Regions from separate parts of the Halomonas sp. HAL1 genome, predicted to be linked through region 2. Evidence: predicted binding sites of a transcription regulator. Region 2 holds the regulator's gene; each other region holds the start of a gene.

Region 1 (5,540 bases), 590 kb from region 2:
CATTCAAGCGTGTTTATCATGGCCAACAAGCTCAGTGGACAGGTAAATGGACGTTAGCCATGCTGACGCAGCTGGAACCTGAACTACGTCAAAAAGTACGTGACGAGTTAGAATGGCTTGGCTTTGGCAGTTTTGCTACAGGTATTCTTGCGCACCCTACGCTTAGCTGCAATGACACTACGGCAGTATTACAAGATATGGGAGCTTCTGAAGATACCATTATTATGCAAACAGAATCTTCAAACCCTATGGTGATAAAGCCACTAAGGCTACAAGTAAAAGAGAGCTGGAATCTTGATGAGCTGGCGAAGAGCTACAAATTATTTTTAGAGAAATTTCGACCCTTATGGCAAGCTCTGGCAAACGATGGCGATTTACTAAGTGAAGAAGAGTGCTTTATAGCGCGAGTACTTTTAATTCATGAGTATCGAAAAGTACAACTTCGAGACCCTCAACTTCCAGACGAGCTTTTACCTGCTGCTTGGGAAGGCCGAAATGCCTATCAGTTATCGCGAAATATCTATCGTGCAATTCATCAACGCGCCGAGCGTTGGCTTGATAAGCACCTAGAAACCGCAGAGGGCCCTCTTCCAGCACCCAACACTCGGTTTTATCAGCGCTTCGGCGGGTTAGCGTAAAAAAGCGCATGGCAGCCCATTTATCGGTAACGTGTAGAATTCTGTGTCACTTCGCCTCCTCTTGGAAAGACAAGGTGACACAGGACATTGAACACCTTTATTAAGACCGGTTATTCTCAGTCGGGTTGGGCATGGCGACGGCTTTGCACTACTAAGAAGCGACTGGAGGCAAAGGCTTGGTTGCATAATGAGGCATTGGCCGCAGGGTTACCGCCTGTTGCGTGAAAGTCACTAAAAGCAGCCGACTGATTAACGAATATCCCCCCATCCAAATTCAGCGAGAGCGGGGTTGCCACCTCGATAGCAAGTTGCTCGAACTGATCGACCACTGCTTCATCGGTCGCGTAGGCTCCGAGCGTTATCGCGCCTTTTTCCCGGATCACATCACTTGCCAGCTCAATACTGTGCGCGGTGTTTTCTGTCGCGATAATAAAACTTATCGGGCCGAAACGCTCTTCACTATAGGCAGCCTTCTGTGCTGCATCCACCTTAAGAATAAGTGGCGTGTGTATGCGGGCCTGTGGGAACTGAGTGTGCTCTCGTGGCTCGCTATCTAGCACTATTTCGCCCAAGCCACGGCATTCATCTATTCGTGCTTGCGTCTCCATCGAGTGGAGGGCTCCCAGCACCGTGCAGGCTCGGTCGTTGTCACTCAGAAACGCTTGGACGGCTTTCGCAAGCGCTGCCGCCACGTCGTCAAAGCCCAAATGGCCATCCGATGTTTCAATACCGCTCTTAGGTACGTAAATGGCCTGAGGGGTCGTGCACATCTGCCCGGAATAAAGACTCAACGAGAAAGCAAGATTCGCCGTGACCGATTTAAGACTATCCACGCTGTCGATAATGATCGTGTTGATCCCAGCTTTCTCGGCGAACACCTGAGCCTGTTTAGCATTCTGTATTAGCCAGTCACCAAAGACATTGGAGCCGGTGAAATCGATCAGTTTAACCGCAGGATCAAGCGCCAACTCCTTGGTAAGTGGCGCATCGGCCGTGTCGGGTACTAAACTCACCAAGCTGGGGTCAAAGCCTGCCTCCTCTATCACTTCCTGGGCAACCCGGGTGGTCATCGCTACGGGCAGAATAGCACCTGGGTGCGGCTTAAGAATGACGGGGTTGCCAGTGACCAAACTGGCAAACAACCCAGGATAAGTGTTCCAAGTGGGAAAAGTGGAGCAAGCTACTACCAATGAGATACCCCGTGGCACAATGTGAAAACGCTTATCCATTACTAATGGGTCATGCTTACCCTGGGGCTTGACCCATTGCGCGCTAGCAGGAATCTGCGTCATTGCCTGCCAGGCATATGCCACGGCTTCAAGACCTCGATCCTGGGCATGAGGACCACCCGCCTGAAACGCCATCATCGGGCCCTGGCCGCTGGTATGCATCACTGCCTGAGCAATCTCCGGACTCATGGCGTTAAGACGCGCCAAGATTTCCAGGCATACTCCCACTCGCGCTTCTACTCCGGCATCCCGCCAATCTCGCATTGCCACTTGCATGGCCGCTATCGTCGCTTTGGTGTCTGGCTGATCATAAGTAATGCCGAGCTCAAAACCATAAGGTGACACCTCACCTCCTACTTGCTGGGAGTTACCAACCCCATTAAGCGTAAATGGCTGATTGAGCAGTGAATCGAATTTGGTCGGCGCCGCTTTAACTTCATCCTCGGGATATTTCCGCATGCTTTCTGGATAGGGCGTCCAAAAACTACGGCTAGAGATGGCATCGACAGCTTGGTCAAGGATCTCACGATGTAGGTCAAACATTTGCTGCGCTGATTGCGTCATGGGGCGCTCCTGAACTCACTTATTTTTTGATACGCTATATCATCAAAGATTATCTTTCCCGTAACAAAACATCAAACCCTTTCCCTGGCATCGTTTGCTTAAGAATCAATGAACCAACACTAATTTCCTTACATAAGCTGGCTAAAAATCACTTTATTAGCCACATACTCACTTTTCATACCATGGTCTAATGCTTATCATCTACTTGCCAAAAACTCACATAACATGTTGTTAACAAATAAAAAATAACAAAAACCACCACTAAGCGACACATTAACGTCAATAAAACAATATTGATGTGTATCAAAATAAATCTATACTCGACAGATATTCATCCTGTGCGCCACAGGCCGAACTGAGGTAAAGATGCCCACTACTCTAAAAATAACCCCTCCCCAGGAAGGCGTTTTATGCATCACGCTGAATCGCCCAGAAGCACTGAATGCGCTTAATACGAAGCTTCTCGGCGAGCTTGCCGATACCTTGAGCGCTGCTGATAGTGACGACAAGGTTCGCGCTGTGGTGATTACTGGCAGTACGAAAGCGTTCGCTGCCGGTGCCGATATTAACGAAATGGCTGAACGCGATTTGGTCGGTATGTTGGAAGATCCTCGGCAGCATCACTGGGCCACTATCACGCAATTTCGCAAACCGATTATTGCTGCTGTCAACGGCTATGCCTTAGGCGGTGGCTGCGAACTGGCCATGCATGCCGATATCATTATTGCGGGAGAAAACGCCCTGTTTGGCCAGCCGGAAATCAACCTAGGCATCATGCCTGGCGCTGGCGGCACCCAACGCCTGCTGCGGGCGGTGGGTAAATCACTCGCCACTCAGATGGTGCTTACCGGCGAGCCGATTTCCGCTCGCCGCGCGCTCGAAGCTGGCCTGATTAGCGAGATTACCCAGCCCGAATTAACGCTAGAGCGCGCAATGGCTATTGCAACACGCATTGCCTCCAAGGCTCCGCTGGCAGTGCGCTTGGCACGGGAATCGTTACACAAGGCGATGGATACCGACCTGGCCACCGGCCTGCGCTTTGAACGACATGCGTTCACCTTGCTGGCGGGCACCGCCGACCGCGAAGAGGGCATTCGCGCCTTCCAAGAAAAACGACCTGCCACTTTTCAAGGGCATTGACACAAGGATATTACCCATGAGCCAAGCGCCCCTGCTTTACAGCGTAGAAGACGGCGTCGCCTGTATTACACTGAATCGCCCCGACAGCCTGAACAGCTTCAATACCGAGATGCACTCCGAGATGCGCAAGGCGCTTAAAGCCGTGCGCCAGGACTCTAGCGTTCGCGCTCTGCTGCTGACTGGCAGCGGCAGAGGATTCTGCGCCGGACAGGATCTTTCCGATCGTAGCGTGGTGCCCGGCGAACAAGCCCCCGACCTAGGCGAGTCATTGGAGAAACGCTACAACCCCATGCTGCGCGCCCTCAAAGACATGCCGTTTCCAACCATTTGCGCAGTCAATGGCGTGGCCGCAGGCGCCGGTGCCAACATCGCCCTGGCCTGTGACATCGTTTTGGCGGCGCGTTCGGCTAGCTTCATTCAAGCCTTCTGTAAGATCGGCTTGATCCCAGACTCCGGTGGCACCTGGACATTGCCTAACTTAGTTGGCATGGCGCGTGCCAAGGGCTTGGCGATGCTCGGCGACAAGCTTCCCGCTGAAACCGCCGAACAGTGGGGCATGATCTGGCGCTGCGTCGACGATGAGTCGCTTCAAGAAGAAGCCATGTCCATGGCTCGCCACTTGGCAACTCAACCGACGCGTGGTTTGGCACTCATCAAACGCGCTCTGCATGCCAGCAGCGATAACAGCTTCAATGAGCAGCTCGACCTGGAACGCGACCTGCAGCGCCTTGCTGGGCGCTCCGAGGACTACCGCGAAGGCGTAAGCGCTTTCATGGAGAAACGTCGCCCCACCTTCAAGGGAGAATGAGATGTCAGCTCTTCCCACGAGCGCCGTCATTGGCGTGATCGGCGCTGGCGCCATGGGTGCCGGTATCGCTCAGGTAGCCGCCCAGGCTGGCCACTCGGTGATTCTGCATGACAATCAACCGGGCGCGGCAATTGCTGGTATTGACAATATTCGCCGCCAGCTGGAACGGCGCGTAGCCAAGGGCAAGATGACCCAGGACGATGTGGATAGCATCATCGATCGCCTGCAGCCAGCCGACGCTATCAATGCCTTGGCCGACAGCCGCCTGATTATTGAGGCTATCGTCGAGAACCTCGACATCAAGCGCCAAGTATTCGCCCAGCTAGAAGCACTGTGCTCGACTGATACTTTATTCGCCAGTAACACCTCGTCCCTGTCGATTACTTCTATTGCCGCGAACCTAGAACACCCCGAGCGCATGGCGGGGCTGCATTTCTTTAACCCCGCGCCGGTAATGAAGCTGGTGGAAGTGGTGTCTGGCCTAGCGACTACCGCTGAGGTTGGCGAAACTCTTTACGCCACCGCCAACGCTTGGGGCAAGGTCGTGGTCCATGCCAGCTCCACTCCTGGGTTCATCGTCAACCGCGTGGCACGGCCTTTCTATGCTGAAGGGTTACGCCTGTTGCAAGAAGGTGCCAGCGATGCCGCCACCCTGGATGCGCTGCTACGTGAGGCAGGTGGGTTTCGCATGGGGCCTTTCGAACTGATGGATCTGATCGGTCACGACGTTAACTATGCGGTGACCCGCTCGGTGTTCGACGCCTACTACGGTGACACCCGTTTCGAACCTTCTCTGGTGCAGCACGCTCTGGTCGAAGCCGGACACCTCGGGCGCAAGTCTGGTCAAGGCTTCTTCGATTATCGCGAAGAACAGCGCGAAGGCGCCATCAAGCCTCGGCCCAACATCGCGCCACCAGCGCAAGTTGAATTACCGCCGTTGGTGGTACAGGGCGACCCTGGGGTGATCGCTCCGCTACTGGAACGTGCCCAGGAAACCGGACTTGATGTCGTTCGCCGAGAGTCACTGCAGCAGGACGGCACGACCCGCCTGCGCCTAGGTGACTTGGTTCTCGCCCTCAGCGACGGGCGTTGCGCTGCCGAACGCGCGGTCAACGAAGGGCTCGAAGCGCTAGTGCTGTTCGACTTGTGCTTTGACTACCG
Region 2 (5,540 bases):
GCCTGCTAGTAGAGACTCAAGGCAAGCTAGGCATGGTGACGAAAACCGACCTGCTCAATGGGTTGGTATTGGGTGGTAGCGCAGTGTCATCGCCGCTTGATGAGATCGCCCATTTTAATCTAGTCACCGTCGCGCCGGATCAATACTTGTTTGAAGTGCTGGTACTGATGACGCGGCATAAAGTGACGCGGGTAGTGGTGCTTGAGCAAAACGTTCTCAAAGGCGTCGTCGAACTCACCGACGTACTTAGCTATTTCTCCAGTCGCAGCTACGTGGTGAGTCTACAAGTCGAACAGGCGGGCAGTTTGGAAGCACTGTCGGCGGCCAGCCAGCGCACACCGGAGCTGGTGAAGGCGCTGATGGCACAAGGCGTAAAGCTACGTTTTGCGATGGATCTACTCGCCGCGCTGAATGGCCGTATCATGAGCAAGGCATGGGAATTCACTATTGCTGAGAAGTACCGCGAACAGAGCTGCATGATGGTGATGGGTAGCGAAGGGCGCGGCGAACAAATACTAAAAACCGATCAAGATAATGGCTTGATTCTCGCCGACGACGCGCAGTGGCCGGATCTTATGAGCCACATGCAAACGCTCACCGATACCCTAATCCAGCTTGGCTACCCGCCGTGCCCCGGCAATATTATGGTCTCGAACCCTGAGTGGGTGGCCACGGTGTCACAGTGGAAGAGCAACATTGCCAAATGGGCAAGCGAGCGGGATGGCGACAGCCTGATGAAGCTGGCGATTATGCTTGATGCTCATGCTGTGGCCGGTAACCCCGGTCTGCTTGAGAGCGTACGAGAAGAGCTATTTGAACGCTGTTCTCGTGATGAGCTGTTGCTTTCGTACTTTGCGCGCACGGCGCTACGCTTTTCCACACCGCTGACGCTGTTTGGCTCGCTGAAAAAGCCTCAGCACGGTATCGATATCAAGAAAGGTGGCATTTTTCCCATTGTTCATGGCGTTCGCACCATGGCGCTTGAGCGACGGATCAAAGCGACCTCAACACTGGATCGTTTAGACGCGCTGGCCGCCGATGGCCGCTTGGATCGCCGGTTCGCCGACGACCTGGGCGAAGCGCTGGCGCTGTTTTCCGAGCTGCGTCTCAAACAGCAGCTCACGGCCCTAGAGGCAAGTAGCACATCGCAAGAGGCGAACCGCACCAATCGTGTCGTGGTGCAAAGCCTCTCTTCGCTAGAACGCGACTTATTACGTGAAGCTTTGCATATCGTCAAAGACTTTAAGCAGCGGCTTTCCCATCGTTATCATCTGGAGTATTCGTGAGCGGAATGCGGCTGTTAGATCGACACGTGGCACTTTTTAGCGGCTCCTTGCGCACCTTATTGCGCCGCGAAAGCGACCGGCGGCGCTGTGCTGATTCTCCCTATGCCTGGCTCTTTCAGCCCTATATGGGCGAAGAACTAGTAGCGCTTGCCTGCACATCAACGCCAACGCCGACGTCACCTGTGATCAGTTTGGCCGCCGTGGTGCTTAGCCAACAGCAGGTGCGTACCAGCCGTGCTTTTGTGCTGACGTTAGGCGCACCGGGGCAGGCTAGCAATGCATCGCTGCGTCGCCACCACCTGCTGAGCCAGGCGGGGGAGGTGGCGGCGCCAAACCGCGACAATTTAAATGCGTTAGTAGAGTTTATTGGCAATCGTCCTATTGTCGGTTGGCAGTTAGACAAGCGGATTGGAGCGTTAAATGCGTTGCTGAGAAAGCGGTTGGATTTCGCGCTGCCCAATGCCCAGGTCGACGTGGAAAAGCTGCACCAGCGCCAGCTGCGGCGCTTGCACCCGGAGATAGAGGCGCGGAGTAGCTTTGCCCAAGCGCTGGCGTGCTGGCAAGTACCCGCGATGGGGATGCAGGGTGTGTTAGGCGAGGCCACTTCCAGTGCGCTGCTCTATATGCGCCTGCAGCGCATTATGGCGGAGGCTGCTTAGTGATAAGCAGCTCTGCATACGAGTAGTTGGGTCAGGGCGGTGAGTGTTGTTAGAATAGCAGTCACTTTTTTCTTGAATGCCTTCCACCCTCGGCAGTGCTTATACCATGCAATCTCTTGATCATTTTGACCCTGCTTCCCTCGGAGCCGCCCTCGCTGATGTTGAGCAAGACTCGCCAGAGCTGGCCGATGCTAAGCAGAAACGTGAATTTAACAAGCTGCAAAAGCGCCTGCGCCGAGAAGTAGGCAATGCGATTATTGATTACCAGATGATCAATGAAGGCGACCGTGTGATGGTCTGTCTCTCCGGCGGCAAAGACAGCTATACGATGCTGGAGATTTTGCGCAATTTGCAGCGCAATGCGCCGGTCAATTTCTCACTGGTGGCGGTCAATCTGGATCAAAAACAGCCCGGTTTTCCCGAGCACGTGCTGCCTGCGTATCTGGATAAGCAGGGCGTGGAATATCACATTGTCGAGCGTGATACTTATTCGGTGGTGAAAGAAAAAACGCCAGAAGGTAAAACGACTTGTGCGCTCTGTTCACGTCTGCGCCGCGGTTCGCTGTACGGGTTTGCTGAAGAGATTGGCGCCAATAAAATCGCCCTGGGCCACCACCGCGAAGATATCCTTGAAACGCTGTTTCTCAATATGTTCTTTGGCGGCAACTTAAAAGCGATGCCGCCTAAGCTGCTTTCTGATGATGGTAAAAATATCGTCATTCGGCCGCTGGCTTACTGCAAAGAGGCGGATATTGCCGAGTTTTCACGGCTGATGGAATTTCCGATTATTCCCTGCAATCTATGCGGTTCGCAGCCCAATATGCAGCGCCAGGTCGTCAAAGAGATGCTCGCTGAGTGGGACAAAAAATTCCCCGGCCGTCTGGAAAGCATGTTTAAGGCGGTAACTAATATTGCGCCTTCCCAGCTGGCGGATCGCAGCCTGTTTGATTTTGAAGGGCTAGAAGCCAAACAGGCAGAGCTATTGGCCGGGCGCATTCAGGCATTTAACGTCAGTTAACCGTTTGCTGCTCCTCTTCGGCGAGGGTGATTAAGCGCTGCATATCAAGAATATTGACCTCTCGCCCGGACACCGCCACTACGCTCTGCTGCTGAAAGCGGCTTAAAATACGGCTGACGGTTTCCACCGCTAAACCCAAATAGTTGCCGATATCGGCCCTGGGCATGGAAAGGCGGAAACTGTAGGGCGAGTAGCCACGGCGACGAAAACGATCCGAAAGTGTTATTAAAAAGCTCGCTAGCCGCTGGTCGGCAGTTTTACGTGACAGCAGGCGCATCATGCGCCGGTCATCGCGTAACTCTTTGCTCATGCTGCGATACAGTTGGCCACGCAGTTCGGGCAACTCCTCTGAGAGTGAGTCCAAGCGATCAAAGGGAATCTCGCAAACGGTGGTCGTTTCCAGGGCAATTACACTTCCTGGGTAGTGCTCCTCATCAATCCCGTCCAACCCCACTAGCTCGCTCGGGAGGTAGAAATTGGTCAGTTGCTCGCTGCCGTTTCCCTCTGAGGTGACCTGTTTCAAACTGCCTGAGCGGACCGCATAAACGCTGGTAAAGCTGTCGCCTTGGCGAAATAGTGGCTCGCCTTTTTTCAGCGGCGCACGGCGTCGAATAATGGCATCGAACTGCCCCACATCGTCTATCTCAAGGGCAAGCGGCAGGCACAGTGAGCTCAAGCTGCAGGTTTGGCAGCGAGCTTCATGGAGTAGCGAGCGTCGGCGGCTCATGGGTTCCAACATGCGTAGCTCCTTGCGTAGCGTCTTGGGTGTCAGGTAATTCTCACGCTGGGCTGAGGTAGGCTTCCTTTATTATGGAAGCTTCATTTCGTTAGCGATAGCTTGTTTACACAATCTTTGAGTAGTGCGTGCCTGAGTGCTGCGGTAGGTGAGCATCAAACGCCATGGCTAAGTGACGAATTAGCAGTCGGCCCATAGGCGTCGCGCTAAGCTGGTCGCCGCTGCGCGTCAGCAGGCCATCTCGCTCGGCGCCCTGTAAGTGCTCAAGCGCTTGCGCAAAGTAATGCGGGGCATCAATTTTCCAGCGTTGACCGATGGCGGCCAGATCAATGCGCATATCACACATTAGTCGCTCAATGACGTCCCGGCGTATCAGGTCATCGTTACTTAAGCGCAGCCCGCGAACGGTTGCCAGCTGGCCCTGATCCAGCGCTGCTTCATAGCGGGCCAGATCGCTAGGGTTCTGTGCATAGACATCATCGACGCGAGAAATTGCCGACACGCCAAGCCCGATTAAGTCGCACTGGGCGTGGCTGGAGTAGCCTTGGAAGTTGCGCTGTAGCGAGCCTTCGCGCTGGGCGATCGCCAAGCTGTCATCAGGACGAGCAAAGTGGTCCATACCGATGTGCACATAACCGGCCGCGGTGAGCATCTCTATCGTGGTACGCAGAATCGCCAGCTTCTCTTCGCTGCCCGGCAGGTCATCGACATTTATCCGCCGCTGGGGGGCAAAGCGCTCGGGCATGTGGGCGTAGTTAAACACAGAAAGCCGTGCTGGATTTAACTCGATCACTTGGCGCAGGGTGTCTGCAAAGCTTTTTTCAGTCTGAAAGGGCAAGCCGTATATTAAATCGAGATTGAGCGAATGAAAGCCCAGCCGGTGCGCTTCATCCATCAGCGTCTCGGTGAGTACTCTTGGCTGAATACGGTTAATGGCTTTCTGCACCAGCGGGCTTAAGTCCTGCACGCCTAAACTGATGCGATTGAAACCGAGCGATTGCAGGTGGCGCAGCGTAAATACGTCCGCTTCGCGTGGGTCGATTTCAATCGCGTAATCGCGATCAGACGCGGACGAGAGACCAAAGCGCGCGTCCAGACGATCAATCAAGTCGCCCATCTGGTTCAAGTTAAGAAACGTCGGTGTTCCGCCACCCCAGTGCAACTGCTTCACCGGTCGTGTGGTATCCAGGTGGCGAGCGGTCAGCACCATTTCACGGTCAAGCCGGGATAGGTACGGCTCGGCCAGGGCGGTGTTCTTGGTGGCGATTTTATTACACGCGCAGTAAAAACAAATCTTGCGGCAGAAGGGGATATGCACATACAGCGAAAGAGGACGGTGGCTGGCATTGCTGCGCTCTAACGCCTGAGTCAAATCGCTCGGGGTAAATTGGTCGTGAAACGACAACGCCGTGGGGTAAGACGTATAGCGCGGGCCGCTGGTATCGTAACGGCGCAGCAAGGCTTCATCCCACTTTTTCTGCTCCGGTGCTGCCCCGGCCATGGTTGAAGTCATCGTAGAAGAAGCCGCGGGGGCATGAACGGGCATGAAGTGGCTCCGGCGTTAAAAGGGGCGTTTTAAAGGCTGTTTTTTCAAAGCCAGAGCCAGCCTAACGCGCGGCGCCGATATAAATATTGAGCCATGTCATGTTAATGCAGGTTGTGTGCTGTGAGTGTCCACAGCTGCCACAGCGCAAAAGCAATGATCGTCAGCGCGGCCACGCTGCGCGTTGCCGGGTGACGAATCAGGTGGCTTAACTGGCGCGCGGCAAGCCCGGTGGCCAGCAGCGCAGGCAGCGTGCCCAGCCCAAACGCACCCATCAACAGTGCGCCCTGGAGCGGGT
Region 3 (5,540 bases), 2.0 Mb from region 2:
CCAGGGTACACCTAACAGGAAGGCAAGCGGGGCGAACAGCCAGCCCAAGATCAGTTCCAAGCTCAGTGAGTCAAAGCCCACCCAGCCGCCAACGCCGCCTAAAATGCCGTTGATCAACGCAATCAGCGCGATAAAGGCGAGTAGCATGGCGCCCACGTTGGCAGCCAGCATTAAACCCGAAGTGGCCCCCGATGCCGCCGCGTCCAGGACGTTGGCAGGCTTATCTTCCTGAGCGTCAATCTCTTCTTCTACCTTGGTAACGCTATCGCTGTCGGTGACATCTTGGGTTTCCGGCATGATCAGCTTAGCGAACAACAGCCCGCCCGGTGCCGCCATAAAGGAGGCCGCCACCAGGTACTCCATGGGAATACCCAGCGCTGCATAACCCGCCAACACCGAACCCGCTACCGAGGCCAAGCCACCACACATCACCGCAAACAGCTGTGAAGGCGTCATCCGGGCGATAAACGGGCGTACTACCAGCGGCGCTTCGGTCTGGCCGACGAAAATATTTGCCGTTGCAGAAAGCGATTCAGTGCGTGAAGTGCCTAATGCTTTCTGTAGTGCGCCACCCAGAATGCGAATCACCCACTGCATAATGCCGATGTAATAGAGCACGGCGATTAGCGAGGAGAAGAAGATAATGACGGGGAGTACTTTGATTGCAAATACAAAGCCGACATTATCCACATCGGCTAAGCCGCCGAACAGAAAGCCGATACCGTCGTTGGCATACACCAAAATTTGGCTAACGCCGGAGGAGATGGCCTGTAGTACCGCTTGGCCAAACGGCACATAAAGTACAAAGGCACCAATCCCCGCTTGGATCGCAAAGGCGCCGAGCACGGTACGTAACCGGATAGATTTACGGTCGTAGGAGAATATCAGGGCAATGGCCACCAGGGTGACCATACCCACCAAGCTCATAAGGAGTGTCATAGGGGGATCCTTCGAGTCCTGGAACCTCTGATTAACTATTACGCTTGCCTATACGGCGTTAAAAATCGCCTCGTGCGCGAGTCCGATCAAAATGATCATTACTGCTCTTAAACTCCGCCTTTTCGTTGATTTTTGCCTTGTCTAGCCTGCGCTCATTACGTTAATCAGAGGCTCCTAAAGCGGTTATAGTAAGTTGAGCTTGACGGAGTAGATCATCGCATTCTGGTAATTATTGGGCGTGCCCAACTTGTTATCAGAGTAGCGGTACTGAATACCGGTGGTGATCAAGTCGCTTGGATGCCACCACAGGCTCAGTGCACCGTTGGTGCCCACACTGCCTGCTTTCGCCTCTGGAGGCTGGTAGTTTTGGGTCAAGTACTCGTCGTCACGTCCAAACGTTTGCTCGTGCCAGTTGGTGACACTGAAATTTTGGTTGAGCGCCGCGAAATCATAACCCGCGACCCAGCCGGCCATAAAGCCGTTCATCCCGCTATAGCTGTTACTTTGCACCCGCGCGGCACCAATAAACGGTTTAAACCACAGGCCATTGTCGAAGGTGGTGCGGTAGCCTAAACCCAGAACCTGATCCTGCTCACGGCTCTCAAAGCCGTAATCACGGAAGTCGTAAAGGTGGGCATAAATCGACAGCGGGCTATCGCCCAGATAAATGTGCGAGGTTATTTTACCCGCGGTGCGGAAGTTGTCTTTGCCACCACTGGATTCATCGAATTGATCGTTGGTGGGGTTCTCGAAATCAAAGAAGCCATAGAATTCGCCCCAGCTAAAGCCAGCGCCGCCTTCTATTTCGAGAAACATAAAGTCGCTTTTCGCCGCGTTAGAGGCGGTGCGTGCTTCGGTGCCGTTCGACCAATCGAGATAGTTGACCGAGACATTGGCAAACGACCACAGCCGGTCAAGCGGGTGGGGCTGAGCGTCGTCTGCAAATGCTGGAGTGACTAGGGCGGTACTTGTCAGTAAAGCGCCAGCACTAAGGGTGACAAGCGATGAAGAGCGAGTGTGTTTTCGAGCAGTCATTTAAGCCTCAACGGGGGTTGTCGCGGAGCCATTTGAGTGTGGCTATCCGTGGTTATAGTCGTGCGGGCTGGCGTTAATGTTAAAATTATAACATTTAGTGTTATTTTTCTAACGTTGATTTGCAAGTGTTGTCACATCAACGCTATTTAAATGTCATAAAGTTATCGTAAGCATCACGAATAGCATTAATGGGCGTTGTCACAGTGGAAATTCCGTCGCTGCTCGCTCAGCATAGAAACGAAACAAGAGGCAACATGAAGGCTTATGTTGCGCTAAGCACAACAAGAGGGGTTGATAAGGAGATGCCCACCATGAATGGCCGCAGCGCTCAGCGCCTTGCAAAACTTCAGGAAGCGCTAGCCAGTGGCGGCACTCTTCATCTGCGCGATGCCGCAGAGCTGTGCGATGTGTCAGAAATGACCATCCGGCGCGATCTCACCACCCAGCCAACTGCGATGAGCCTGTTGGGCGGGCGCTTGGTGATGGCGAATTACCCCGGTGTCACACCGATTTATGACTTAACCGAGCAGCAGGCTAGCCACTACCAGGCGAAGTATCGGCTCTGCCAGCGAGTACTCGCCTTTATTGAAGAGGGCGATACGCTGTTTATTGACTGTGGCTCGACGCTGATTCCGTTGCTGAGTCAGTTAAGTCATTTTCGTGAACTGACGGTGGTGACCTATGCACTCAACGTCGCCAATGCCGTTGCCGCCTTGCCTAACGTACGCCTTGTACTACTGGGCGGGCTGTTTTATGCCGCTTCACAATCATTTGGCAGCGACAATATGGCCGCCGCCATTGAACGATTGGGCATCAATAAAGCATTGATTTCCGCGGCGGGCGTGGATTTGGAGCGCGGCGTAAGCTGTTTCCACTTTCACGAAGTAGCGCCTAAACAGGCCGCCATTGCTACAGCGATGCAGCGCTTGCTGGTAGTGGATGCCAGCAAGTTTGGCGTGGTACGACCGGCTTATTTCGCAGCCCTAGATGATTTTGATGTGGTTGTTACCGACGAAGAGGGCGCGCCGCAACTGCTAGAGGGGCATGGTCGCGATGTGCCCGTGGTAACCGTAGCGTAGAATTTTTCGCTTCTCTATACCCGTCAATAGCTTGGGTGCGGCAATGCGCCACTTCTTTCATGATCTCGATCAATAGAAAATACTTTCGTCTTACTTGCTGTCGCTTTTAAAGCTTAGGCGAGCAAGACCCGCCGCTATTCCCACTTGGCGGCGCATATTCTTCCCGGAGCAGTGGCGCTCAGTGCACTACGCATGTTCTTGTGCTCGTATGAGCATGTTTTGGGAAGAGTATGGGGTGATAGTTAGCCTGCTATATAGCTTGCTATATAGAGGCTAGTGTTTATTGAACATTTCACGAGATCACACCATGCAACGACGCTCACTATGGCGCAGGCGAGGCACTTTGGTGCTCCTTGCGCTGTGTCTGTTTCTAGCAGGCTGTAGTTCGGCCTTGTTAGACCCGAAAGGCCAAGTTGGCGCTGAGCAGCGCACGCTGATTCTGACCTCCTTTGGCTTGATGTTGATTGTAGTTATTCCGGTGATTGCCATGACGCTGCTGTTTGGCTGGCGCTATCGGCGCAGCAATAGCGTGGCGAAATATCTCCCCGATTGGGCGCACTCTAACGCGATTGAAGCAGTGATCTGGATCGTGCCCTGCGCGATTATCGCGGTGCTTGCGCTGTTGACCTGGAAAACCTCCCATAGCCTTGACCCGCACAAACCACTGGAAAGCGACGTAGCGCCGATTGAAATTCAGGCGGTGGCGTTGGACTGGAAGTGGCTGTTTATCTATCCGGAGCAGGGCGTGGCTAGCGTCAATGAAGTGGCCTTCCCGGTGGATACCCCAATACGTTTTCGGGTCAGTTCCGGCTCAGTGATGAATGCCTTTTTCATTCCCCATCTTGGCAGCCAGATCTACGCCATGGCGGGCATGGATAACGATGTTCATCTGATTGCCGATGAAATGGGCAGCTACCCAGGTCGCTCTACCAACTACAGCGGCGCGGGCTTCTCGGGCATGACGTTTGAAGCCAAGGTGACCACCCCCGGCGAGTTTGATGCCTGGGTTGAAACCGTGCGCGATGCCTCCGAAACGCTGACCTACCCCGAAGGCTACGAAGCACTGGCGGAACCTAGTGAATCGCACCCAGTGGAGTACTTCTCGGCTATTTCGCCAGCGCTGTACGAAAGCATTTTGAGCAGCTTCCACACGGGCGGTGAGCACGATATGGGCAGCGATCACCAGACGAGCAGCGACCATGCTGATTCTTCTGATGGCGATAACACGCCTAACACCCATCAAGCGGCCGACTCTGGCCAGGACACCAACAACCATGCTAGTCAGGATCATGCCATGCGCGCGAATCCTTCTAGTGTTGAAGCGGGAGGTTAAGCCGTGTTTGGAAAACTCAGTTTAGAGTCAATTCCCTACCACGAACCGATCATTATGGTCGTCGCGGCCGTTATGGCCATTGGGGGGATCGCGCTGGTAGGCGCGTTAACGTATTACCGTAAATGGAGCTGGCTGTGGAACGAGTGGTTTACTTCCGTTGACCACAAAAAGCTCGGCATTATGTATTTCATCGTCGCCTTGGTCATGCTACTGCGTGGCTTCTCGGATGCGATTATGATGCGTACCCAGCAGGCGATGGCCGCCGGGGGTGCCGCGGGCTATTTACCGCCCGAACACTACGATCAGATCTTTACCGCCCACGGCGTGATCATGATTTTCTTTGTCGCTATGCCCATGGTCATCGGCCTGATGAACCTGGTGGTGCCCCTGCAAATAGGCGCCCGCGACGTCGCTTTTCCTTTCCTGAATAACCTGAGCTTCTGGCTGTTTGCCGTGGCGGCGATATTGGTCAATATCTCGCTGGTGGTAGGGGAGTTTGCTAAAACAGGTTGGCTTGCCTACGCGCCCTTATCGGGGATCGAGTTTAGTCCCGGGGTGGGGGTCGATTACTGGATATGGGCATTACAGATATCCGGGATAGGCACGACGCTCACCGGCATTAACTTCTTCGTGACCATTTTAAAAATGCGCACCAAAGGCATGACCATGTTCCGCATGCCGATCTTCACCTGGACATCGCTGTGCGCCAACGTGCTGATCATCGCCTCATTCCCTATTTTGACCGCCACCATTGCGCTGCTGACGCTGGATCGCTACTTAGGCATGCACTTCTTCACCAATGATTTTGGCGGCAACATGATGATGTACGTCAACCTCATTTGGGCGTGGGGCCATCCGGAAGTTTATATTCTGATTCTGCCTGCCTTTGGTGTGTTCTCGGAAGTTATTTCGACGTTTGCCCGTAAGCGGCTATTTGGTTACATGACCATGGTATGGGCGACCATCGCCATCACCTTGTTGTCGTTTGTTGTCTGGTTGCACCACTTCTTCACCATGGGGGCGGGTGCTAACGTCAATGCCTTCTTCGGCATTATGACGATGATCATCGCCATTCCTACCGGGGTGAAAGTCTTCAACTGGCTGTTCACGATGTTCCGCGGTAGTTTGGAACTGACGTCGCCGGTACTCTGGAC

Evidence for each region. The regulator FNR, encoded in region 2, switches genes on or off when oxygen is low (the NO sensors DNR and NnrR bind a similar motif). The targets are predictions, from matches to a motif close to TTGATNTANATCAA.
Region 1: a site for FNR is predicted at 2,725-2,738, ahead of paaF (2,3-dehydroadipyl-CoA hydratase PaaF). Genes of this name have one in related genera too.
Region 3: a site for FNR is predicted at 3,113-3,126, ahead of cyoA (ubiquinol oxidase subunit II). Genes of this name have one in related genera too.

Annotation. Positions count from the first base shown of each region.
Region 1 covers NZ_CP130610.1:3,857,717-3,863,256, forward strand. The annotation lists gene paaX (phenylacetic acid degradation operon negative regulatory protein PaaX) at 1-638, shown strand, start outside; gene paaN (phenylacetic acid degradation protein PaaN) at 755-2,431, opposite strand; gene paaF (2,3-dehydroadipyl-CoA hydratase PaaF) at 2,798-3,571, shown strand; gene paaG (2-(1,2-epoxy-1,2-dihydrophenyl)acetyl-CoA isomerase PaaG) at 3,588-4,379, shown strand; gene paaH (3-hydroxyacyl-CoA dehydrogenase PaaH) at 4,381-5,540, shown strand, end outside.
Region 2 covers NZ_CP130610.1:3,271,349-3,276,888, reverse strand. The annotation lists gene Q3Y66_RS15370 (DUF294 nucleotidyltransferase-like domain-containing protein) at 1-1,286, shown strand, start outside; gene Q3Y66_RS15365 (DNA polymerase III subunit epsilon) at 1,292-1,945, shown strand; gene ttcA (tRNA 2-thiocytidine(32) synthetase TtcA) at 2,052-2,963, shown strand; gene fnr (fumarate/nitrate reduction transcriptional regulator Fnr) at 2,956-3,702, opposite strand; gene hemN (oxygen-independent coproporphyrinogen III oxidase) at 3,806-5,245, opposite strand; gene Q3Y66_RS15345 (sulfite exporter TauE/SafE family protein) at 5,347-5,540, opposite strand, start outside.
Region 3 covers NZ_CP130610.1:1,007,361-1,012,900, forward strand. The annotation lists gene Q3Y66_RS04780 (NupC/NupG family nucleoside CNT transporter) at 1-939, opposite strand, end outside; gene Q3Y66_RS04785 (outer membrane protein OmpK) at 1,123-1,974, opposite strand; gene Q3Y66_RS04790 (DeoR/GlpR family DNA-binding transcription regulator) at 2,286-3,053, shown strand; gene cyoA (ubiquinol oxidase subunit II) at 3,361-4,386, shown strand; gene cyoB (cytochrome o ubiquinol oxidase subunit I) at 4,390-5,540, shown strand, end outside.